DNA from 4 places in the Photobacterium minamisatsumaniensis genome. Region 3 is predicted to be linked to each of the others. Evidence: predicted binding sites of a transcription regulator. Region 3 holds the regulator's gene; each other region holds the start of a gene.
What was found. Region 3 encodes CRP, which controls carbon source genes, mostly activating them, when cyclic AMP is high. Its sites were predicted from a motif close to TGTGANNNNNNTCACA; they were not measured.
Positions count from the first base shown of each region.

Region 1 (6,335 bases), on a different contig from region 3:
GGCAGCTTTTGGCTTAGCCAGATAGAAGCGTGGTATCCACAAATCAAACTCAGCTAAAATTTCTTGCGCACGATCTGAGTTCGTTTTCTCAAGGTGTTGGTCGATAAGCCCGCGTAGATGTTCTTGGTGAATCTTTAGATCTTCTAAGGGGATAGCTTCAACTAACTCTGGGTTAACTCGACCTGAAAAGTCGCCATCTTCATCCAGAATATAGGCAAACCCCCCTGTCATTCCTGCGCCAAAGTTAACGCCGGTTTTGCCTAGTATCGCAACGATCCCCCCAGTCATATATTCACAGGCATTATCGCCGGCCCCTTCGATGACCGCGACAGTACCTGAATTACGTACGGCGAAACGTTCACCCGCTTTACCGGCTGCAAACAGTTTGCCCCCTGTCGCGCCATAAAGGCAGGTATTGCCAATAATGGTGGCATCGCTGGATTTAAATGCAGAGCCTAATGGAGGGCGGATCATAATTTCGCCACCAGTCATGCCCTTACCGACGTAGTCATTGGCATCACCAGTGAGAGATAGGTTCAACCCTCCAGCATTCCATACCCCGAATGATTGGCCTGCAGTACCAGTTAGGTGAAGGTTGATTGGGTCTGTAGCCATGCCTTGGTTGCCATAGCGCAGGGCAATCTCCCCTGACAGTCTGGCGCCGACTGAGCGATCGGTATTGCGTATCTCACGGTAGATATCGATGCTTTCACGTTGTTCAATGGCTGGTAGTGCTAGTTCGAGTAACTCGACATTGAGCTTGGCATCATCAAATGGCGTATTGGGCTCGCTGCAATAGAGTGTTTTACCTTCAAGCGGCGTTGCTGTTGCAAGAACTGGCGATAAATCGAGTTTACTTTGTTTGGCGGTGTAGCCTTCAAGTACCTCGAGAAAATCAGTGCGACCAATTAAATCAGTGAGTCTTTCTACACCGAGTTGAGCGAGTAACTCCCTGACTTCTTGACCAAGGCCGATAAAGTAATTCATGACTTGATCTGGCAAACCCTTAAAGAAGTTGCGACGTAAGGTTTCATCTTGGGTCGCGACACCTGTGGCGCAGTTATTAAGGTGACAAATACGCAAGTATTTACAGCCTAGTGCCACCATAGGCGCGGTGCCAAACCCAAAGCTTTCAGCCCCGAGAATGGCGGCTTTGACGACATCAAGTCCGGTTTTAAGGCCACCGTCGACTTGTAAACGGATTTTATGGCGTAGCCCATTAGCAACCAGTGCTTGTTGGGTTTCTGCAAGTCCTAGCTCCCATGGGCTACCCGCGTATTTCACCGAAGTAAGTGGGCTGGCGCCTGTACCGCCGTCGTAACCTGAAATCGTAATTAAATCGGCATAAGCTTTGGCGACACCTGTCGCAATAGTGCCCACGCCGGGTTCTGAAACCAATTTTACCGACACCATGGCTGTCGGGTTTACTTGCTTAAGATCGAAGATCAGCTGGGCTAAATCTTCTATTGAATAAATGTCATGGTGAGGCGGGGGAGAAATGAGCGTTACACCGGGGACGGCATAGCGTAGTTTCGCGATTTCCGTCGTAACTTTGTGACCTGGAAGCTGGCCGCCTTCACCGGGTTTAGCCCCTTGGGCCACTTTAATTTGCAGTACATCGGCATTCACGAGGTAGTGTGGCGTCACGCCGAACCGTCCTGATGCGACTTGTTTGATCCGTGAATTACGCTCGCTGTTAAAACGTCGAGGATCTTCACCGCCCTCACCGGAATTAGAGAAGCCGCCAAGTCGGTTCATTGCAATGGCGAGCGCTTCATGAGCTTCAGGACTGAGTGCACCAATTGACATCGCCGCAGAGTCGAAGCGTTTATATAATTCTGTAGCGGCTTCTACTTGTTTGATGTTAATCGGATTATCTGCATGTTTCAGCGCAAGAAGATCCCGAATGGCAGCAATTGGGCGTTCATTCACTTGGTTGGCAAAGGCTAGATAATCTTGGTAATCGCCGGATTTTACGGCTTGTTGCAAGGTACTAACTACATCGGGGTTATAGGCATGGAACTCGCCACCATGTACATATTTGAGTAATCCACCATGCTCAATCGGCTTGCGCTTGAGCCAAGCTCGGCGATTCAAATTGAATAAATCTTGCTGGAAATCAGAGAAATCAGCGCCTTGGATCCGGCTAGAGACACCTTTGAAGCAGAGTTCGATCACTTCGTCATTTAAGCCAATGGCTTCAAATAGCATCGAGCAGCGATAGGAGGCAATGGTTGAGATCCCCATTTTGGACATGATTTTAAACAGTCCTTTGTTGATCCCATTGCGGTAGTTCACCATGATTTCGCGATAAGGTTTAGAAATCGCACCGTTGTCGATGAGCTTGCCGAGTGATTCATACGCGAGGTAGGGATAAACGGCGGTGGCACCAAAGCCTAGTAAAACGGCAAACTGGTGGGGATCTCGCGCGGTGGCGGTTTCAATCACAATGTTGGCATCACAGCGCAGGTTTTTCTCGATCAAGCGATTTTGCACCGCTCCAACTGCCATTGCCGCCGGGATCGGTAGTTTCTCAGGGTTGATGCCACGATCTGACAGAACCAGCAACACGGTGCCGTTTTGCACGAGCCGTTCAGCTTGGTTACAAACATCAATAATGGCTTGCTGGAGATCTTTTTCTGTCGGATCAAAATTGATATCGATAATGCTATTTCGGTAGTGCTGATTATCGAGCTCAAGCAATTGAACGAGATCGGAGTAAAGTAAAACCGGAGAGCCAAACGCCACCCGATACGCATGTCCATCGGTTTCGCAGAAGACGTTCATCTCTCGGCCAATACAGGTTGCCAGTGACATGACATGTTTTTCGCGTAGCGGATCAATGGGTGGGTTGGTGACCTGAGCAAACATTTGTCTGAAGTAGTCGGTAATGGCACGTTCTTTGGAAGATAAAACCGCCATCGGCGCGTCATCACCCATAGAGCCCGTTGCCTCTTGGCCGTTTTCGCCAATAACACGCAGTACTTGATCCAGCTCTTCGCGATTGACACCGAAGAGTTTTTGATAGGTATTGAGATCATGATCATCAAGGGAACGACTCCCGACCTGTTCATCACCTAAATCTTCAAATGGGATGAGGCGCTTAACGTGACTATCCATCCAATCTTTATAGGTATGGCGGCTCATCAGCTCATGATCAATATCTTTTGAGTGCCATGTTTTGCCAAATTTTGTGTCAATGACCAGCAGTTCACCGGGGCCTACGCGGCCTTTCTCTGCGACTTCATCTGGCGTGTAATCCCAGATCCCAACCTCGGAGGCTAATGTGATCAGTTTATCTTTAGTGATCACATAGCGAGCAGGTCGAAGGCCGTTGCGATCGAGACTGCAGGCGGCGTAACGACCATCAGACATGACGATACCAGCGGGTCCATCCCATGGTTCCATGTGCATGGAGTTAAAATCATAAAAGGCCCGTAACTCCGGATCCATATCGGGGTGGTTTTGCCATGCTGGTGGCACCAGCATGCGCATAGCACGAAACAGATCCATGCCACCAGACAGGAATAGCTCTAGCATATTATCGAGGCTAGATGAGTCGGAGCCCGTTTCATTGACAAACGGTGCGGCTGTTTGCAGATCAGGCAGTAACGGGGAAGCAAATTTATAAGCCCGTGCGCGCGCCCATTGACGGTTACCAGCGATGGTATTGATTTCACCATTATGAGCAAGGTAACGAAATGGTTGAGCGAGTGGCCAGCGTGGTTGAGTATTTGTGGAGAATCGCTGGTGGAACAGACAAATAGATGATTCAAGCCGAATATCCCCAAGATCTAAGTAGAATCGAGGTAAGTCGGCTGGCATGCATAGCCCTTTATAAACAGTAACTTGAGTTGATAGGCTGCAAATGTAAAAGTCAGGGTCTTGGGTAATGCGTTTTTCAATACGGCGGCGCGCAACATAGAGGCGACGATCAATATCGCGGGGCTTCCAACCTGCAGGGGCGTTGATAAAAGCCTGTTCGATATTCGGTAAGGTTTCGTTGGCGATTGGACCAAGAACTTGCGGGTTGATCGGAACTTCGCGCCAACCGACCAGAGATAGAGTTTCTTTAGCTAATTCTTCATTGATGATGGTACGAGCTTGTTCCGCTAAGACCGGGTCTTGGCTGAAAAAAATCATCCCCAGCGCAAATTCTCGTGATAGTTTCCAGCCTTTTTCTTCGGCGACAATACGATAGAAGCTATCAGGCTTTTTCATCAATAAACCGCAACCGTCTCCGGTTTTACCATCGGCCGCAATACCACCGCGGTGGGTCATGCGATCTAGGGCCGAAATGGCGGTGCGAACCAGTTTGTGACTGGTATCTCCTTCGATATGGGCGATAAGCCCAAAACCACAGTTGTCTTTATCTAGCATTGGGTCATACAGTGTCATTGCAACTCTCCCTTGCTTCTGCCTGAACAAGCAGTATTACTGCATATTGATGACTGTCCTTATCATCGAGAACTTACCTCAGCACTGTTTCCTTTGACTTTATTTTGTGCTCGTCGGGTACGACTATAGGTATTTATGTGCTTCCAGCGACTTTTCAAGTTAACGACTATTTACAAAAAGGTCAAACTTTCAGCGAGTAGTTCACATTCTATCTCGTGAGTGAGATCTCATTCGGCGTATCAGCTTAAAGAAGGGAGTAAATATAAAGGGGAGGGCTTATACAGAATAAAAAACCGACTCATAAGAGTCGGTTTTATTTTTTAGCCTTTATGGTTGAACACTGAAGTATTCAACTACAGCAAGGTTAAGCGTTTGATAACATCAATGAATCCGCTTTTGCTTCTAGGTTAGAGTTACCCATCAAGAAAGCATCGACTTCACGGGCCGACTCACGGCCTTCATTGATACAGCGAACAACCAATGACTGGCCTGTACGCATATCACCAGCGGCAAAAATGCCTTTTTGACTAGTCGCAAAACCTTGAGTCGCCACATTGCCACGTTCATCAAGTTTGATATCAAGCTGAGCAAGGACACCTGTAGGCTCTGGGTGCAAGAAGCCCATTGCCAAGAACGCCATATCACAAGGAATGATTCGCTCTGAACCCTCGACTTCGTTGAAGTTTGGACGCTCGCCCGGCTTAGCTTCTTCCCATTGAATATCAGCAATGCGCAAGGCTTTTACGTTGCCCGCCTCATCGCCAATGAACTCTTTGGTTAAGATATTCCAGTGACGGTCACAGCCTTCTTCATGCGATGTCGACGTCTTCATAATCATCGGATATGAAGGCCAAGGTTGGTTGGCTGGACGTTGCTCCGGTGGGAGCGGCATGATCTCAACTTGCGTAATGCTTGCAGCACCATGGCGGTTAGACGTTCCGACGCAATCTGAACCCGTATCACCGCCACCGATGACCACAACATGCTTACCTTTGGCGTGGATTTCCTCGGTTTTTAGGTCGAGGTCATTGGCTCGTCGGTTGTTTTGTGCCAAAAATTCCATGGCATAGTGAACACCTTTAAGCTCTCGTCCAGGAATCGGCAAATTACGAGGAACCGTTGATCCACCTGTTAGCAATACGGCATCAAATTCTTGGCGTAATTGCTGGGCGTTGATATCAACACCGATGTGCGCGTTAACCTCAAATTTAATGCCGGCATCAGCCATTAAATTGATCTTACGATCGATAACATCCATGCCTAATTTAAAGTCTGGGATACCGAAACGTAGTAGGCCGCCCACTTTTTCATCGCGCTCGAATACTGTCACACAGTGGCCAGCACTATTTAGTTGCTCGGCAGCGGCAAGGCCTGCAGGGCCTGAACCGATGATCGCCACGGTTTTTCCAGAGCGAGAACGTGGTGTTTTTGGTTTGGCATAGCCTTCACGGTATGCCGTCTCAACAATTGTTTTCTCGATATTACAGATCGTGATTGGATCTTGGTTAATCCCTAAAACACAGCCACTTTCACAAGGTGCTGGGCATACACGTCCGGTAAACTCTGGGAAATTATTGGTCGAACTTAATATGTTCCATGCTTCTTCCCAGCTGTCACGATAAACTGCATCGTTGAATTCAGGGATGATATTGCCGATTGGGCACGAGTTATGGCAAAACGGTACACCACAATCCATGCAACGTGAGGCCTGCGTATTGATCTTATCGCCGAACTCTTCGTTTAGAACAAATTCCTTGTTGTCCTGAATACGAACGCTAGGGTCTAATTTCTTTGGCAGTTCACGACCAAATTCTAAAAATCCTGTAGGCTTACCCATTGATGGCCTCCAACTCTTCCTTGTTTTCTGCTTCAGCTTTACGCTTCAGTAGTACTGCTTTGTAATCCCTTGGCATTACTTTGACCATCTTCTGAAGGTT
Region 1 is NZ_JAKJSI010000015.1:147,214-153,548, reverse strand. It holds gene gltB (glutamate synthase large subunit) at 1-4,398, opposite strand, end outside; gene L4D78_RS07765 (glutamate synthase subunit beta) at 4,763-6,235, opposite strand; gene gltB (glutamate synthase large subunit) at 6,228-6,335, opposite strand, start outside.
Region 1: a site for CRP is predicted at 4,613-4,628, ahead of gltB (glutamate synthase large subunit). Genes of this name have one in related genera too.

Region 2 (6,335 bases), on a different contig from region 3:
GCATTGCAGGATTTAAATAGCAGCCATTCAGCATCCCGAGGATAAACGTGAACGGATTAGAACTCGGTTTAAACCAAGCTAGTGTGTCACCAACAATCAGTGTTTTTGATTGAGGATCGCAAAAGACAACTTCTTCCATCTTATCACTGCCACGCAAGAGGGTTTGATAGAGTTGGTGACGCCAAATCACAGGACTATTCGCGCCCAGCGCATCGTCAAAGACAAGATCGGTGCGTTTATTTTGCAGCCCTGGCGGGGCAAAAAAGTACGCATTGGGATAAGCAAGCCACCATTCAGATAAGAACAAATGGTGATTCATATTGGGTGTGACAATGGCGTAAACCTGACCTAGTTTACTCAGTGCTAGTTGCAGTTTGGTGGTCAGTTGAATAGGAGAGTGGATCAATAGCTGGTTATTATCCAACCGTAGGATAGTCATTCTGGCACCAACAGGAATGCCGTTCATCTTGAACGGCATGTCCACATACCAAAGTCTGTTTTTGCTCCATTCAATCATTGGTCGTCCTTAACCAGTGATGAGCTACTTGATTTAGAAGCCCATGAGTTTTAACAAGTTTTCAGCCGTTTCAATGGCTTGTTGGCGATTAGCAATGTTGAGTTTTTGGTACAAATTGCGAATGTGCGTTTTAATTGTCGTCGAAGCAACATCGAGTTCAGAAGCAATTTGTTCATTACTATAACCGGTATAGATAAGCCCAAGTACTTGCCATTCACGTTGAGTAAGTGGGCTAGTGCGGATCAGTTCCGGGATATCAGGTAAATTCAGTAGCTTTTCTACAAAGCTCTCGTCAAAGTGTACTGAGCGGTTACGCTCTTTACTGGTCATTTCGCGTAATAACTGTCTTGCTCGGTGCATTTCTAGTTCATTAAGCGATTTATTGTCAACGAGCTCTTGTATCAGGTCACAAATCTCACTGCCATCACATAAGAAAATGCCCACCATGCCAGTGCTATTAGTAAGAGATAATGCTTCTTGGAGCTCAGAAAGAGCTGCATCACGGTGCCCTTGCTTCTTACTTAACATTGCTTTTACCACAAGGTTGCGGTTCTTGTCTGTGATCAAGTTATGCTTAACACAGCTCTCTTCGAGCATATAAAAAATACTTTCAGCACGCTCATAATTACCCATATTGATACAAGCTCGACCAATATTACGCCATTGTAATTGCTGGAAGTGGTTACAAGCAGCTTCTGGCTGTTCGGCTTGAGCTAGCCACTGTTGGATATTCTCTATATCCCCCGTATTTTGCCAGTAGAGTAGGTTGGCTAAATCGGTATTTGCACGCCAGTCAATATGGTAACTAGAGCGATCCATCATGCTATTACACAGTTCGAGGTAGCGAGCCGATTTGTCTTGTTCCCCACGAGTAATCGCGATTCTAGCGAGCATGGAATATGCGTGAAGTGATTTAGTTTCATCGTATGGCGCAAGCACTTCAAGGCTTTTTAAAGCCGCTTCTTCTGCTTCATCTAGACGGTTCCAGCACCAGAGTATTTGGGCACGTAAACGAAGTAGAAATTCATGAAGAGGAACTTGTTGCAAGTGCTGTTCTTTAACGAGCTTGAAGGCTTGGTCTAATACTTCGAAAGCGGTTTGCACATAGCCTTGCGCAAGTAAAATCTCACTTTGTTGCAGTAATGCCCAGAGAGCCTGATGGTAAACATGGTATTGACGCGCCATTTTTTCAGTTTGTTGCATCATAGGTAAAGCACGGCTTAGGTTTCCTAGGCAATGGTGTACTTCACCCACAACCGAGGTTGCAACAATACGGCTACGGTATGTTGTTGATGGTAGTTGCCCAAGTGCTTGCTCTGATAAAGTCAGCGCCTCTTCGGGTTTACTTTGGTTTATGGCTACTTGCGCGCGAAGTGCATTGAATTCACCTTGTATCGCATCATCTAATACGATATCACGGCAGAGCATCGCGTCTTCTGCGGCAGCGATCATATCACCAATATCATTGTAGCGATGTTGGCTTTGAGCTAGCCACATGCGCAATAATCCTAAGCGAGGATGGCTGATTAACTGTTCATTTTTGAGTGAAGCCAGACAATCTTCAAGCAACTTGATTTCGCCATGGTGGTACATTCCCCATCCGTGATCAGTCAAGATCTCAATGATCAGAGCTTCATTTTCACACTTTTGAGCATGAAGTAATGCCTGTTGCGGTGAATCTTGCTTGAGCCATGCTCGTGCTGCAAGGGCGTGAAGTTCACCACGCTGCTGTGGAATTTGTGAATAACGTTGGTGACGAAGGAATTCGGCAAACAAGTTATGGAAACGGTACCAGTTATTATCACCTTCCAAGGTGTTTAAGAATAAACCGAAGCGGTTCAATGATTCGAGCATGGCGAGTGCGTCACTTCGGCCAGTTAGCTCTGCCACCAACTGGGCATTGAAAATATCAAGCACGGAGCACTGTAACAGGAATTGCTGTGTCTCGCGATCAAGCTGGTCGAACACTTCTTCCGCAAGGTAATCCCATAAGTGGCCACGGTTAAAGTTAGCCATCGATTCAGCTGATTCAACCAGCGTGTTTGGTCTTTGCTGGGCATGAAGCGCAATAAGCTGTAATGCAGAAGGCCAACCTTCAACTTGTTGGTGAAGATTACGCAGTACCGATGTTTCTATGCTTTCATTAACCCGTTTGCTGAAGAAACGTTCAGTTTCTTCTTCGTCGAAAGCGAGGCGATCGTTATCAACTTCGATGAGAAGATCACGAATTCGCAGGTTTGCAGTGCCAAGTGGCGGTAGTGTCCGACTGGTGACAACCAATGTGATGTTGTCTGGCATATTTTTTAAGAAAAAACGCAAACCATCATGAATATCGTCGTTATTGATAACATGATAGTCGTCTAAAACGAGATAGGTTTGTTCGTGATATTCGCTTAACTCGCTAAAAAGTTCACTAAATAGAGTCGATAGGCAGGCAAATTGGCGTCTTTCAGCCATTGCCTGTGTTTTTGGACAAGTGTTGTTCGTTGCTTTGTTAATTGACTGTAATAAGTAATTAGCAAAACGGAATGTATCGTTATCATTTTCATCAATGTTGAACCAGCCCGTATGTGGGTGCTCGTTCAACCATTGCGCTGCCATTGTGGTTTTACCGAAACCTGCTGGGGAGCGGAATAGCACAAGGCGATAGAAAGGAGCCTGATCAAGAGTTTCCAGCAATCGCGGACGAATAATCGCGTTATGAAGGCGTGCTGGGCGAGTTAGTTTAGATGGTATCCACATAATCTAGCTATCTTATTGTAAGGTTTAGTCGATTTTGCTCTGTTGTTTTTAATCGTTTGCCACTAAGTCGGCATCACGTTTTTAGTAGAGCTATTATGCTATCAAGTAATGATTATCTTGCATGAAAATCATTACACAGCATTTGATCTGCTCCATAACTTTACATTTCAAAATGTTTAAATCAGCAATTCTTACTCTCTCATCCCTATATTTATGAGTTTGATCACATATATAAGATCTTTCATAAAYATTTAAGCCTGCAATTGCACATGAAATTAGAGCCATAAAGTGTGAATCAGATTGCATTTGATGTTGTCGTTGTGTGCTTCTACACCCCGATTCTTTGCTGATGGTCACAGAAAGGGGGGGAGAGGCGTAGCTACGCCCTTAATCCTCCTCCCTCCTCCTCCATTTGTCAGGAGGATGTTTTAGCCTATAAATAAAGGCAACATAGTCCCCAGTTGGAAATAATCCTAGAGAGAGATTGAACCATGTCAAAAAATGGTCAGGCACAACAATTTGATAAAGCAGCATTTAAAGCATCTGTAGAGAAGCATTTAAGTGCAACTTACGCAAACACAACTGAAACGGCGACACCACGTAGCTGGTATATGGCAATGGGTCGTGCGTTAGCAGAAATTAGCACAGGTAATCTATTAGCGACTGAGCAGAAGTTGGCTGAAGAAAAAGCCCGCAGTGTTAATTATCTGTCTCTTGAATTCTTAATTGGCCGTCTGACAGGTAACAACCTAATCAGCATGGGCCTTTATGAAAATGTTTCATCAGCAATGGAAGAGATGGGTCAGAACTTAACTGACTTACTTGAAGAAGAACGTGACCCTGCACTAGGCAATGGTGGTTTAGGCCGCTTAGCCGCATGTTTCATGGATTCGTTAGCGGCACAAGAATACCCAGCTGTCGGTTACGGCCTTCACTATGAATACGGTTTATTCCGCCAGTCATTTGAAGATGGTCGTCAGGTTGAAGCACCAGATGCATGGCGTGGTATTGAAGGTTACCCTTGGGAAGTTATTCGCCCTGAATTAACACAAGAAGTTAGCCTTTACGGCCATGTTGAAGCTTACACAGACGAAAATGGTGTTGAATGTCGCCGTTGGGTTCCTGCAATGAGCGTTGAAGGTATTGCTTGGGATCTCCCAATCGTTGGTTACGATAACGACAGTGTTTACCCACTGCGTCTTTGGGAATGCCGTTCAAATGCACCATTTAACCTAGCCCGCTTCAATGATGGCGACTATGTAGGTGCACAATATTCAGCTTTAGAAGCGGGTAACGTTACAAAAGTATTGTACCCAAATGATAACCATGACCAAGGTAAAGCACTGCGTCTAATGCAGCAGTACTTCCATTGTGCATGTTCAATTGGTGATATTCTACGTCGCCACTTCGCTGCTGGTAACAAAATTGAAGAGCTGTCTCAGCTTGAGACAATTCAGCTTAACGATACTCACCCAACTATCGCGATTCCAGAGCTATTGCGTATTCTGATTGATGAATACAAATTAGGTTGGGACGCTGCTTGGGCTATTTCGTCGAAGACATTTGCCTATACAAACCACACACTATTGCCTGAGGCACTAGAAACGTGGAGTGAAGCACTTATTCAACAAATGCTTCCTCGTCATATGGAAATTATCTTTGAAATAAACCACCGCTTCATGAAGCAGGTTGAGGCAACTTGGCCGAGCAACAATGAAGTGAAGCGCAAGCTTTCTATCATTCAAGAAGGCCCACAGCGTATGGTTCGCATGGCTAACTTGTGTGTAGTCAGTACTTATGCCGTTAACGGTGTAGCAGCATTACACTCAGAGTTGGTTAAGCGCGATCTGTTCCCTGAGTTTAATGAGCTATTCCCTGGTCGCCTTCAAAACGTGACTAACGGCGTAACGCCACGTCGCTGGATCAAATATTGTAACCCAGGTCTTTCTGCGTTAATTAGCGAGAAAGTGGGTAACGATTGGCCTGCGAAACTTGAAAAAATTGCTGGGCTAGAGAAATTTGCTGACGATGCAGCGTTCCAAAAACGTTACATGGCAGTGAAGAAAGAGAACAAGCAGCGTTTAGCTGATTGGGTTGAAGAAAACATGGGTATTGAACTTGATACTGATGCGATCTTTGATATCCAAATTAAACGCCTACACGAGTACAAGCGTCAGCACCTTAACTTGCTTAATATCCTGGCACTTTACCACCGTCTTCTGAACGACCCAACGTTCGACATGCACCCACGTGTATTCTTCTTTGGTGCGAAAGCAGCACCAGGTTATGCATTGGCAAAAGACATTATCTTCGCAATTAACAAAGTTGCAGAGAAAGTGAATGACGACCCGCGTTTAGGCGGCAAGCTAAAAGTTGTATTCATTCCTGATTACCGCGTAAGTCTTGCTGAAATTCTATTCCCTGCCGCTGATGTATCAGAGCAAATATCAACTGCAGGTAAAGAAGCATCGGGTACAGGTAACATGAAGTTCGCAATGAACGGTGCATTAACTGTCGGTACGATGGATGGTGCGAACGTTGAAATGCGTGAAGAAGTGGGTGACGAAAATATCTTCATCTTTGGCCTACTGGTTGATGAAGTACAAAAACTAAAAGAAGAGGGCTACGACCCTTACCGTTATTACCATGCTGATAGCTTACTGCGCGCAGCGATGGATTTATTGGAAACGGATGAGTTTACCCCAGGTAAACCAGGTCAATTGGCTGCTATTCGCCATAACCTGTTAGACGGCGGCGACCCATACTTAGTACTGGCTGACTTTGCAGATTACGTGAAAACACAAGAGAAAATTGATGCTGAATAACGTGACCAGAAAACATGGGCACGGAAAGCAATTCTAAATACAGCATTAATGAGCAAATTCAGTTCAGACCGTAGTATTCGTGACTACGCCAATAACATCTGGAAGCTAGAGCCAGTAAAGCGTTAATTAACACTTAAAGCGTATGAGTACCAACCTGAATTGGCTGGCTCACTTCAGGTTGGTATCACCTCTAAACGGATATCAGCAATACCCTAACATCGTAGCAGCTGAAAGGCTGCTATCGGAGAGAA
Region 2 is NZ_JAKJSI010000044.1:33,931-40,265, reverse strand. It holds gene L4D78_RS21935 (DUF4336 domain-containing protein) at 1-517, opposite strand, end outside; gene malT (HTH-type transcriptional regulator MalT) at 551-3,259, opposite strand; partial or broken gene L4D78_RS21925 (glycogen/starch/alpha-glucan phosphorylase) at 3,751-6,210, shown strand.
Region 2: a site for CRP is predicted at 3,472-3,487, ahead of malT (HTH-type transcriptional regulator MalT). Genes of this name have one in related genera too.

Region 3 (6,335 bases):
AACATTCTCCAAGCCCAGTCTCAGCTTATTGGTCTTGGCGGTGAAGCATTATTGGTCGCTACCCGCGGGCAAGGAGCAATCGTTACTCCTGGGATCATTGAGGTGAGTACTATCGCAGAATTACCGGATGAGGAATATTTTGGCCCCTTGTTGCAGGTTGTGCGTTATGACGGTTTAACACAAGCCGTTGAGAAGGCAAATAATACCCGTTATGGCTTATCTGCAGGGCTGATCTCAACCGATGACGATGAATGGCAGTATTTTATCGATCATATTCGGGCAGGCATTGTGAATCGCAACCGTCAATTGACGGGTGCCAGTGGGGATGCCCCTTTTGGTGGGCCGGGTGCTTCTGGCAACTTGCGGCCAAGTGCTTATTATGCCGCTGACTACTGTGCGTACCCAATGGCATCAATGGAAGGTGATCAACCTGAATTGCCAGCACAGTTGTCACCAGGGATCCGTATGTAGAGCATGTTTCAGGTATTCCGTTTTATCGACCAGCTAAGAGGATGTGATATTCATGGAAAGGGTTGTGCAATTATTTGATGGCTTATGGCAAGACTATACTCAGCGTTTATGCCCCTCTGCTGCACAGGTGCATGATTTACTCACTGAAGATGAGCCGTTGCTGAATGACCACATTGCGTTACGGACGTTCAATTTACCTAAAGTGGGCCTAGATAGGCTAGCGGCGCCGTTTATTGCATTGGGTTATAAACCTTGTGGTAAGTATCACTTTGAAGCGAAGAAGCTTTATGCTGAGCACTTTGAACATCCAAATCCAGATGCACCGAAAGTCTTTATCAGTGAATTGCTAGTAGGGCAGTTTAGCTCGTTGCTACAGCAAACCGTTCGAGAGCTTGTCGATCAAGTACCTGAAGCGGCGATGCGTGATCCAGCCTTCTTGTATGGTGGGCGGCGTTGGGACCTCGACTATGCCACTTATGAGTTGCTGGTAGCAGAAAGTGAATACGCAGGGTGGTTAGCCGCGCACGGTTTTGGTGCCAACCATTTTACGGTCAATATTAATCAGCTCGAGCAATTTACCGAGGTCGAAGAGGTTAATCATTTACTGCGCCATAACGGCTTTTCGATTAATGAATCTGGGGGCGATGTGAAAGGTAGCCCAGAGGTAATGCTAGAGCAATCAGCGACGATTGCCGATACTGTTGATGTTGGCTTTACCGATGGTGTGTTTAGTATCGCGGGGGGATTTTACGAATTTGCTAAGCGCTATGCTACACCAGACGGTGAGTTATATCGTGGCTTTGTTGAAGCGTCAGCGGATAAAATTTTTGAAAGCACCCACGCGAAGAAAGGCTAAATTCTCTGGCGTGAAAAGAGATTAACCCCATAGCCCACTGTTATGAAATACGGTGGGTTTATCGTGTGCGATAAGAGTCAAACGTGTTTGGGGTAGACTAATGGCACTGGCTATCAAGTGGTGTGATCCCAAATTCATGCTTAGCAAGTTGCCCTTTATGGTATGGCGAAGTCGTTTGTTGTTCAAAATAGTGCCGACGCCCGCTAAAGCCTGTCATTTCAACTGTTGGGGGAAGGGGGGCAATAACGCTCGTATTGCTTGCAGGAAAGCCATTTGCTGAAAAACGTTCGAGATCCATATCAATTTTATCCATGTGAATGACGTATTATCACTTACGCCAGATATGCACAATGTAGCACTTGATGGTGAGGATACAAGAAAGAAAAAGTGAGCAATACGGCAAAAATACCATTTTGGTATGAATTCCCGGATCAAAAAAGCCGCCTGAGGCGGCTTTTTATTATCAATGATGGCACGCGAAATTAACGTGTACCGTATACCACGATAGTTTTACCGTGAGCAGAGATTAGGTTCTGCTCTTCCAGCATTTTCAAAATACGACCAACAGTTTCACGAGAACAACCCACGATCTGGCCAATTTCTTGGCGAGTGATCTTGATTTGCATACCGTCAGGGTGCGTCATCGCATCTGGCTGTTTCGCAAGGTTTAGAAGTGTCTGAGCGATACGGCCAGTCACATCTAGGAAAGCAAGATCACCTACTTTCTGGCTTGTAACCTGAAGACGGTTTGCCATTTGAGCAGACAGACGCATCAGAATATCAGGGTTAACTTGAATAAGCTGGCGGAATTTCTTGAAAGAAATCTCTGCTACTTCACAAGGGGTTTTTGCTCGAACCCAAGCGGTACGCTCTTGGCCTTCTTCGAACAAGCCTAACTCACCGATGAAGTCACCCTGGTTTAGGTAAGACAAGATCATTTCCTTGCCTTCTTCATCCTTGATTAGGACAGCCACAGAACCTTTAACAATGTAGTAGAGCGTTTCAGCTTTTTCACCCGCATGAATCAAAGTACTCTTTGACGGGTATTTATGAATGTGGCAATGCGAAAGAAACCACTCTAGAGTTGGATCTGTTTGAGGTTTACCTGGAACCATATTACTAACTTCCTCTGTGTTTGTTGCCCAACAACGACGTCCATCAAAAAAGGGCTGGGCCTATACTTGGTGTTCGTCGCTTAGGATATTCAGTCAACAGCTGGGCTGCAAGCTCACGTGAATAATTAGTTCAAAGTTTATCTTTTTTCAGCATGCATTTCTTGATATTGATCTATCGAGAATGGTCATTTAGTAGTCATAAGTGTGCACATGATCACACAGTTGCTATATTGTCACTAATTACCCTATAAGTAGTAAGGAAAAACAAATGCAATCACGAGTGAAATGGGTCGAGAATATGACCTTCTTAGGTCAGTCAAATTCTGGCCATAGTGTGGTTATGGATGGCAATGGCGGAGAAAAAGCGCCAAGCCCAATGGAAATGGTATTGATGGCGGCTGGGGGATGTAGCTCGGTTGATGTGGTTGATGGATTGAAATCAGCAGGGCAGAAGATTACGGGTTGTGAAGCGCAAATTTCATCTGAGCGCCGTGAGCAAGCCCCCCGTATTTTTACCTCAGCAAACCTACATTTCGTGGTTACAGGTCATGAACTCGATGAAGCGCTAGTGGCGAAAATTGTTGCTGATTCGCTAGAGAAGTATTGCTCGGTGTGCTTGATGCTTGGTGAAGGTGTTGAAATGACGCACTCTTATGAAGTGAACTGCGCTTAATTCGACACGGCCGCGAGAGACCCAAGCCCCTGAAAGGGGCTTGAATTGTATTATTTAACCAATCTTTCCTGTTTCGATCAGTTTTTGGATCAACGGGCGCATGATTAGCTCCATGGCAAAGCTCATTTTGCCACCCGGAACCACCAATGTATTGTGGCGTGACATGAATGATCCTTGGATCATTGATAACAAATAAGGGAAGTCGACATTTTTGATCCCACGAAAACGGATCACAACAAAACTCTCATCTAGGCTTGGAATGGCTTTGGCGCTGAATGGGTTTGAAGTATCAACGGTTGGTACGCGCTGAAAGTTAATATGGGTACGAGAAAACTGAGGCGTAATATAATTGAGATAGTCATCCATCGATCGCACAATTGATTCCATCACGGCTTCGCGTGAATGACCGCGATCACGGGTATCCCGTACAATCTTTTGAATCCACTCTAAGTTGACGATTGGTACCATGCCGATCAATAAATCAACGTGCTGAGCGACATTGGTTTCACCATCAACAGCACCGCCATGAAGTCCTTCATAGAACAATACGTCGGTGTTTTCTGGTAACTCCTGCCATGGTGTGAATGAACCGGGCATTTGGTTATAAGGTACGGCTTCATCAAAGGTATGCAGGTAGCGCCGAAATTGGCCGCTTCCATCATCACCATATTGGCGAAAAAAGGTTTCTAGCTGGGGAAAATCGTTAGCCTGAGGGCCGAAGTAACTAATATGTCGACCTTGATCTTTGGCTTTTCGAATTTCGACATCCATTTCTGGGCGAGTAAAACGGTGAAAGCTATCACCTTCCAGCCAGGCAGCATTAATGCCCATCATATTGAACATTTTACGAAATGCTTCTGAGGTGGTGGATGTACCTGCCCCTGAAGACCCTGTTACTGCAATTATTGGATGTTTTGCAGACATGACAAACCCTGTCGTTAACATTAACGGAAAGAGTTATTAACAGGGTAGTGAGGTAAGGTCAAGTCGGGAGGCCAAAAATGATACGTGAGTGCAGTCGCCAAAATTGTATAAATTAGCGCAGTAGGGGGCTTATTCCCCCATATGGCGGCGTAATTTGATATCGACAGATTCATGCAACTCAGAAAAGACGATAACGGCTTCACCCTTATCAAGTTGCTGGCGGACCCGCTGTACTTTCTGCTCCATACTGAGCTCTTGTTCACCGTAGTCTGTTCCCTCTCGTAACACAAAATGTTCGATTAAGTTGACTAGGGTGTCGGGGTCAATATCACGCCAAGGAATGATCATAATGGGCTGCTCTTTACTCAAAGGATGAAAAGCCAATTATATTGTTATTATTGTTATTTGTAGAGCGGTATGAATTGACCAAACCATTCTGGCACGGTGTGTTCAAGCCAGAAATCAGGCTTATGCCAAGAGCCAGAGACAAAACCCACGTGACCGCCATGGTGACACAAGTCATATTCGATGTGTGCAGGTAAGGGGTGGGAAGGAATAACATCTGCAGTCATGAAAGGGTCGTCTTTGGCGTGAATGACCCGAAGCGGGATGGTTACGGTAGCCAATTTGGTTAAGCCACTACACCGTTGGTAATAATCGTTAGCATCGTCAAAGCCGTGTAGGGGGGCTGTGACTTCCTCATCAAATTGCCAAAGGGAACGAATGCTTGCGGCTTGTTCTTGTTTGAGTGGCATTGCTTCAGGCTGTGCGCTAATTTTTTTACCGAGGTTACGCTTCATCGATGCCAATAGGTACCGCTGATAGATCTTTGAGAACCCTTGCTGGATCCGACTTGAGCATGCAGCCAAGTCTAGTGGGGGAGAAATCACTTGTGCCGCAGCCAATTCAGACTGGTGCCCTTTTTCTGCGAGGTAATTAACCAGCATATTGCCCCCAAGCGATACCCCGACAGCAAGGAAAGGTTGAGTGGGCAGTTGTTGCCTCAGCCACTGAATAAAAAAATGGGCATCATTGGTTTCGCCAGAATGGTAACCCCGAGGCTGACGATTTATTTCACCACTGCAGCCACGAAAATGCATCATGACCCCGAGCCAACCTTGCTGCTGGGCAGCGTTAAGTAATCCATGTGCATAAGGGCTGTGAAAGCTGCCTTCTAAACCGTGAAATAGAATCATGACGGGCTGTTTCTTATGACTATTTTCTGGTGCGGCAGTCCATGCTAAATCTAAAAAATCGCCGTCAGGCGTTTCTATGCGTTGTGTTATTGGAGTGAATAGTGGCTTACGACGCAAGAAGCGCGGTAATAAGGTTTGAACATGGGCATTGCTTAAACCGCTTGCAGGCTTAAATGGAGTCATCGAAATTCCTCATGGCACGTATAGGGACTATCCCACTAGTTACGAAAGGTCATGAGGTTTAGATCCTAGCACAGACAAGGTGACGACGTCGTCGGAGGTCAATTCGGCTATGTGATTGCTTGTAATTGGCGAATAAGCGATAGGGGAGCGTCAAGGTGACGGCCATAAGTAACGAGGTTATTGGGGCATGCATGAGCGGAAAGCGGATATTGGTTTAGGCAGGTTAATAAATGATGTTGCTGCCTTCGTTCAAGCAAAAGCTCAAAGGAGAGCATTTGCTGATATTGCTCGTGAGTGATATTGGGTTTGAGTTGTTTACGTAGCACTCTGTAGGGGGTAAGTAACGTATCAGTTTCAGTGAGTGCGGCGAGTAATGCCTTGTACCCATGGGGGGGAGCGAGGGCTAGCTGATGTTGGTCAAGCCAATGCAGCAATAGGGCAAGGTTAACATTGCCTTGGTAATGATCTTGAAAGGCTAAGCAGGCTGGTTGAACACCAGCCTGTGAATAGTGGTACAGACAAAATTGCCAGAAGCTTTCACTATCAATGTGTTGTGGCATTAATTGACGTCCCTATCAATGTGCTTAATACGATGAAATGACGAAACTAGATATTATGCTCGGCTTCCATAGCCTCAATCTGCTCTTGTAAGTCCATCCATTCCATCTCGATATCTTCTAACTCAGACTTGGCCTTCGCCTGACGTTGCAGTTGCTCGTTGAGCTGCTTTTTATTGTCAGCTTCGTAGATGCTGGCTTCGGCAAGTTGTGATTCTGCATCAGTAAGGGTGGCGCTTAACTTTTCCATTTGCTTATCGAGCTTGTCGACTTGCTTGCGTAATGGCGCGGTTTTTTTTCGGAATTCAGCCTCAAGGCGCTTTTGTTCTTTACGCGATGCTGCGCTGTTTTCTTTGTTGG
Region 3 is NZ_JAKJSI010000014.1:190,595-196,929, forward strand. It holds gene astD (succinylglutamate-semialdehyde dehydrogenase) at 1-471, shown strand, start outside; gene L4D78_RS07015 (DUF1338 domain-containing protein) at 524-1,327, shown strand; gene L4D78_RS07020 (hypothetical protein) at 1,425-1,640, opposite strand; gene crp (cAMP-activated global transcriptional regulator CRP) at 1,810-2,442, opposite strand; gene L4D78_RS07030 (OsmC family protein) at 2,711-3,115, shown strand; gene L4D78_RS07035 (phosphoribulokinase) at 3,170-4,039, opposite strand; gene L4D78_RS07040 (YheU family protein) at 4,169-4,387, opposite strand; gene L4D78_RS07045 (hydrolase) at 4,441-5,418, opposite strand; gene L4D78_RS07050 (TIGR02444 family protein) at 5,526-5,978, opposite strand; gene L4D78_RS07055 (ABC transporter ATP-binding protein) at 6,025-6,335, opposite strand, start outside.

Region 4 (6,335 bases), on a different contig from region 3:
TTTGCCGTGATGCTTGTTGGTGGCAAATTGAAAATTGGTTTTCGTAAAAAGCAGAGCAAAGAAATTGTCGATGTAGAGTCTTGTCCTGTTTTGGCAGAATCATTAAATGCATTACTGCCAGCGTTGCGCCAGGTATTGTCACAACTCAAAGCCAAAAAACACCTCGGTCATGTTGAATTAGTCGAAGCAGATAATGGTCGGGTGGTCTTAATTCGTCATTTACAGCCATTTTCTGACCAAGATATGACGTTACTCCGTCAGTTCTCTGAAGATCATCAGTTAATGTTGTACCTCGCACCGAGCGCTGATGTGGTTGAAAACGTGTCAGGAGAAACGCCTTATTACGCGCTATCTGATCTGACGTTATCTTTCTCACCAAAAGATTTTATTCAAGTTAACCGTGATGTTAACCAGCAAATGGTTGCACAAGCGATTGACTGGCTTGATATTCAGCCGCAGGATCGAGTACTTGATTTGTTTTGTGGTTTAGGTAACTTCAGTTTACCGCTCGCAAAGCAAGCAAATGCGCTGGTCGGTGTTGAAGGTATTGATGAGATGGTGCATCGTGCTAGTGAAAACGCCAAAAACAACCAGTTAAGCAATGCAATGTTCTTTCAGGCTAATTTGGAAGATGATGTGACGGCAATGGCTTGGGCACAAGAAAAATTCAATAAAATTCTGCTCGACCCAGCAAGGGCTGGAGCTGCCGGTGTGATGCAGCATGTTGTTAATTTGAACCCAGAGCGGGTTGTTTATGTTTCATGTAACCCTGCGACTCTCGCGAGAGACAGCCAGTTATTATTGAAACAAGGTTATCAGTTGGAGCAGCTTGGGATGATGGATATGTTCCCTCATACTGGGCACTTGGAGTCTATGGCTTTGTTTACCAAGTTGTAGCGCCATTACAGAAGAAACAGGATAGAGACATGGTCGCAGTTCGCGGTGCGCATTTAAAGGAAAACGATACATTTGAGCTTTCATCTTGGATTGAGAGTTTGCATCAAGACGCCAAGGTGTCTAATCGCTTAAAGAAAACCTACCAGCGATGTATCGAATTGACATCAGAGGAAGAGTCCGCGTCATTACTGCTATGGCGTGGCCGCGAGATGGTGGAGATCCTAGTTACTCTAAGCATGGATAAAGATACGCTGATTGCAGCGTTATTGTTCCCGTTGCTAGAGGCTGGGGTCTACCAACCAGAGCAGCTAAAAGAAGATTATAACGGCACGATTTTACAGATGGTCGAAGGCGTTTCTCAAATGGCCGCAATTGGTCAGTTGAACGCCACGACTGAAGGTGCAGAACAGTCTGCTCAGGTGGATAATATCCGCCGTATGTTATTGTCGATGGTTGATGATTTCCGCTGTGTGGTGATCAAGCTTGCCGAGCGGATTTGCAATCTACGAGAAGTCAAAGATGAGCCCGATGCAGTGCGCCGTGCGGCTGCAAAAGAGTGTGCGAATATCTATGCGCCGTTGGCTAACCGGCTTGGCATTGGTCAGCTGAAGTGGGAAATTGAAGATTACGCTTTTCGCTATAACCACTCTGATACATACAAACAAATCGCCAAACAATTGTCTGAGCGTCGAATCGACCGTGAGCACTATATCGATCACTTCGTGACAGACTTGGCAGATTCGATGAAGGCATCGCACATCAAAGCCGAAGTGCACGGTCGACCTAAGCATATTTATAGCATTTGGCGAAAAATGCAGAAGAAAAGCTTAGAGTTTGACGAGCTATTCGATGTGCGTGCAGTGCGTATTATTGCTGATCAGCTACAAGATTGTTATGCAGCTTTAGGTGTTGTGCATACTAAATACCGTCATCTTCCAAAAGAATTTGATGATTATGTCGCGAACCCAAAACCGAATGGCTACCAATCAATCCATACTGTCGTATTAGGGCCGGAAGGGCGTACGATTGAAATTCAGATCCGTACTAAGCAAATGCATGAAGAGTCTGAGTTAGGTGTGGCTGCGCACTGGAAATATAAAGAAGGTGCATCGTCGAGTGGGGCAAAATCATCGTATGATGAGAAGATAAACTGGCTACGTAAACTACTGGCTTGGCAGGAAGAAATGTCGGATTCTGGCGAAATGCTCGATGAGCTTCGTAGTCAGGTGTTTGATGATCGCGTCTATGCATTTACCCCGAAAGGGGATGTTGTCGATTTACCTTTAAATGCCACCCCTCTCGATTTTGCTTACCATATTCACTCTGAAGTTGGGCACCGCTGTATCGGTGCCAAAGTTGAAGGCCGTATCGTGCCATTTACTTACCACTTACAGATGGGTGAGCAAGTTGAAATCATCACTCAGAAAGAAGCCAATCCATCCCGCGATTGGTTAAACCCTAATTTAGGCTTTGTGACTTCTGGTCGAGCAAGAGCCAAAGTTCATGCATGGTTCCGTAAGCAAGCCCATGATAAAAACATGGTGGCAGGACGTGAAATTTTAGAGCTTGAACTGAATAAAATCGGCGCCAAGTTGAAAGATGCAGAAGTGTATGCACTAAAGCGCTTCAATGCTAAAAATTTAGATGAGTTATTTGTTGGTATTGGTAGTGGTGATTTACGTATTAACCAAGTGGTTAATCACATTAATACCATAATGAATAAGCCAACAGCGGAAGAGGAAGACCAGCAGTTACTGGATAAACTGACTGAAGCTAGCACCAAAATTAGTACCAGTGCGAAAAAACCTCAGCGTGATGCTGTTGTTGTTGAGGGGGTTGATAATTTAATGACGCATTTAGCCCGCTGTTGCCAACCTATTCCTGGTGATGACATTGTGGGTTTTGTTACCCAAGGTCGTGGTATTTCGGTTCACCGTAATGACTGTGAGCAATTGGAAGAATTACGCCATGTTGCTGCCGAAAGGATCATCGACACGGTGTGGGGTGGTGGTTTTGTGGGCAATTACAACATCACGGTACGCGTCAAGGCCTCTGAGCGAAATGGCCTGATCAAAGAGCTGACCAGTACGCTGGCCAATGAAAAAGTAAAAGTAGCGGGAATGAAGAGCCGAATTGACTATAAAAAACAAATGTCGATTATGGACTTTGAGTTAGAGCTCACTGATTTAGAAGTGCTGAGTAAAGTACTTAAGCGCATTGAACAGGTGAGGGACGTGGCAGAAGCCAAACGCCTGCACTAAGGTTAAGCATCAATTTATGAATAAACGGGGAGCCTAGGCGACCCGTTTTTTTTACTCCTAATTTAAAAAAGATATCATCACTATGAACAATGCTCCCCAACCTGCGATTGACCAGCTCCTGACTATAATGGCCACATTACGCGACCCAGAACGAGGCTGTCCATGGGATCGTAAACAGAGCTTTGCCTCGATTGTGCCGCATACGCTTGAAGAAGCCTATGAAGTTGCTGACGCGATTGATCAGCAAAATTGGGACGATGTGAGAGAAGAACTGGGTGATTTATTGTTTCAAATTATTTTTTATTGCCAGCTAGGCAAAGAGCAGGGGCTGTTTGATTTTGATGATGTAGTGAATGGTTTGAATGAAAAGCTGACCCGTCGCCACCCCCATGTTTTTGGTGACAGTCAGGCTAGTAGCGAGGCTGAAATCAGCGCTAATTGGGAGGCTGAAAAGGCCAAAGAACGTGAGGGAAAAGCCCAAGATAGCAGTGTGCTTGCCAATATCCCCCTTGCTATGCCCGCATTGGTACGAGCAGATAAAATTCAAAAACGTTGTGCTAAACATGGTTTTGATTGGGATACGCTTGGGCCTGTGGTTGATAAAGTACGCGAAGAAATTGACGAAGTGTTGGAAGAAGTCATCCAAGTGTCACCTGAACAAGGCAGAATCGAAGAAGAAATGGGCGACTTACTGTTTGCAGTTGCCAACTTTAGCCGTCACCTTAGTGTGAAACCTGAGATGGCATTGCAAGGTGCGAATAAAAAATTTGAGCGCCGCTTTCGCGAAGTTGAAAAAACTGTGCTAGAACAAGGGATGCGCCTCGACGACTGCACATTAGAGCAATTAGATGGAATTTGGGACGATGTAAAACTGAGGGAAAAGAAAAGTGCAGATTAACAAGATAAAATGTCATTGCTTGGTTAGTAATAATACTGTTGATAGTCATCTAGTTGAGCTGAATTGATTTGAGACAAAAAAAAACCAAACCGACTGTGATAGTTTTCACGTTGTGGCAATAAAGTGTGTCTGGTATACTAATTTCCCGTCCAGATACTTTTTATATCCTCTATACCAATCTTCCAGGTAAAACATGACGACGAATTACATTTTTGTTACGGGCGGGGTTGTATCCTCACTAGGTAAAGGTATTGCTGCAGCGTCGCTGGCAGCCATTCTAGAAGCGCGTGGTCTTAACGTGACCATGATGAAACTAGACCCTTACATCAACGTTGACCCAGGCACAATGAGCCCGATTCAGCATGGTGAAGTATTCGTTACGGAAGACGGTGCAGAGACTGACCTTGATTTAGGTCACTATGAGCGTTTCATCCGCACCAAAATGACTAAGCGCAATAACTTTACAGCAGGCCGTGTATACGCGGACGTGCTTCGTAAAGAGCGTCGCGGTGACTACCTTGGTGCCACTATTCAGGTTATTCCACACATCACTAACGCAATCAAAGAGCGCGTTATTGCTGGTGCTGAAGGCCATGATGTCGCTATTGTTGAAGTTGGCGGAACGGTAGGTGATATCGAATCACTACCATTCATGGAAGCAATCCGTCAGCTAGCTGTTGAGCTAGGCCGTGAGCGTGCAATGTTTATGCACCTAACACTTGTTCCTTACCTAGCCGCTGCTGGTGAAGTGAAAACGAAGCCAACACAGCACTCTGTGAAAGAACTACTTTCTATCGGTATTCAGCCTGACATCCTTGTATGTCGTTCTGACCGTAATATTCCTGCTAACGAGCGTGCGAAAATCGCATTGTTCTGTAATGTTCAGGAAAAAGCCGTTATTTCAATGAAAGACGTAGATTCTATCTACAAGATCCCACAGCTAATTAAAGCTCAGGGCCTTGATGATCTTGTTTGTCAACGCTTTGGCATTACAGCGCCTGACGCTGATTTGGCTGAGTGGGAACAAGTAATCTACGAAGAAGCAAACCCAACAGCCGAAGTAGTTATCGGTATGGTTGGTAAGTACATCGAACTGCCAGATGCTTATAAGTCAGTAAACGAAGCATTGAAGCACGCAGGCCTAAAAAACCGTCTGTCTGTGAAAATTAAGTATGTTGACTCTCAGGATGTTGAATCTAAAGGTGAAGAAGCACTTCAAGGCCTTGATGCAATCCTAGTTCCTGGTGGTTTCGGCGGCCGTGGTGTTGAAGGTAAGATCCTGACTGCACAATACGCTCGTGAAAACAAAATTCCTTACCTAGGTATTTGTCTAGGTATGCAGGTGGCACTGATTGAATTTGCACGTAATGTTGCAGGTTTAGCTGATGCACACTCTTCAGAGTTTAACGCTGAAACTAAGCACCCAGTTGTCGGTTTGATCACTGAGTGGGTTGATGGCGAAGGTAACGTTGAAGAGCGTACTGAAAAATCAGATTTAGGCGGCACAATGCGTCTAGGTTCTCAGCTATGTCACTTGGCTGATGGTTCTAAAGCGCGTGAATTATACGGTAAGCCAACGATTCATGAGCGTCACCGTCACCGTTATGAAGTAAACAACAACCTACTTCCTCAATTAGAGAAAGCAGGTCTGAAAATTTCTGGTCTATCAGCAGATAAGAAATTGGTGGAAATTATCGAGATCCCTAACCACCCATGGTTTGTGGCAGCTCAGTTCCACCCAGAGTTCACCTCGACACCTCGCGATGGTCACCCTTTATTTGAAGGTTTCGTGAAGGCTGCTGGCATCAACCAGCGCGGTGAGCTTAATAAGTAAGGATTACGGATAGCTGTAGCAGTGATGGCTGCAGCTATTTTTTTAGCTTTTAATTTCAAGATAAAGCAAGAGGAAACACAATGTCTAAGATCGTTAAAGTTCTAGGTCGTGAAATCATTGATTCACGTGGTAACCCAACTGTAGAAGCTGAAGTTCACCTAGAAGGCGGTTTCGTAGGTATGGCTGCTGCTCCATCTGGTGCATCAACTGGTTCTCGTGAAGCTCTTGAGCTACGCGACGGTGACAAATCTCGTTTCCTAGGTAAAGGTGTTCTTAAAGCTGTTGAAGCTGTGAACGGTCCAATTGCAGAAGCGCTTGTAGGTCAAGACGCTAAAGCTCAAGCAGACATCGATCAGATCATGCTTGACCTAGATGGCACTGAAAACAAATCTAACTTCGGTGCAAACGCAATCCTAGCTGTATCTCTAGCGAACGCTAAAGCTGC
Region 4 is NZ_JAKJSI010000013.1:212,286-218,620, forward strand. It holds gene rlmD (23S rRNA (uracil(1939)-C(5))-methyltransferase RlmD) at 1-897, shown strand, start outside; gene relA (GTP diphosphokinase) at 927-3,158, shown strand; gene mazG (nucleoside triphosphate pyrophosphohydrolase) at 3,241-4,056, shown strand; gene pyrG (CTP synthase) at 4,250-5,890, shown strand; gene eno (phosphopyruvate hydratase) at 5,971-6,335, shown strand, end outside.
Region 4: a site for CRP is predicted at 4,151-4,166, ahead of pyrG (CTP synthase). Genes of this name have one in related genera too.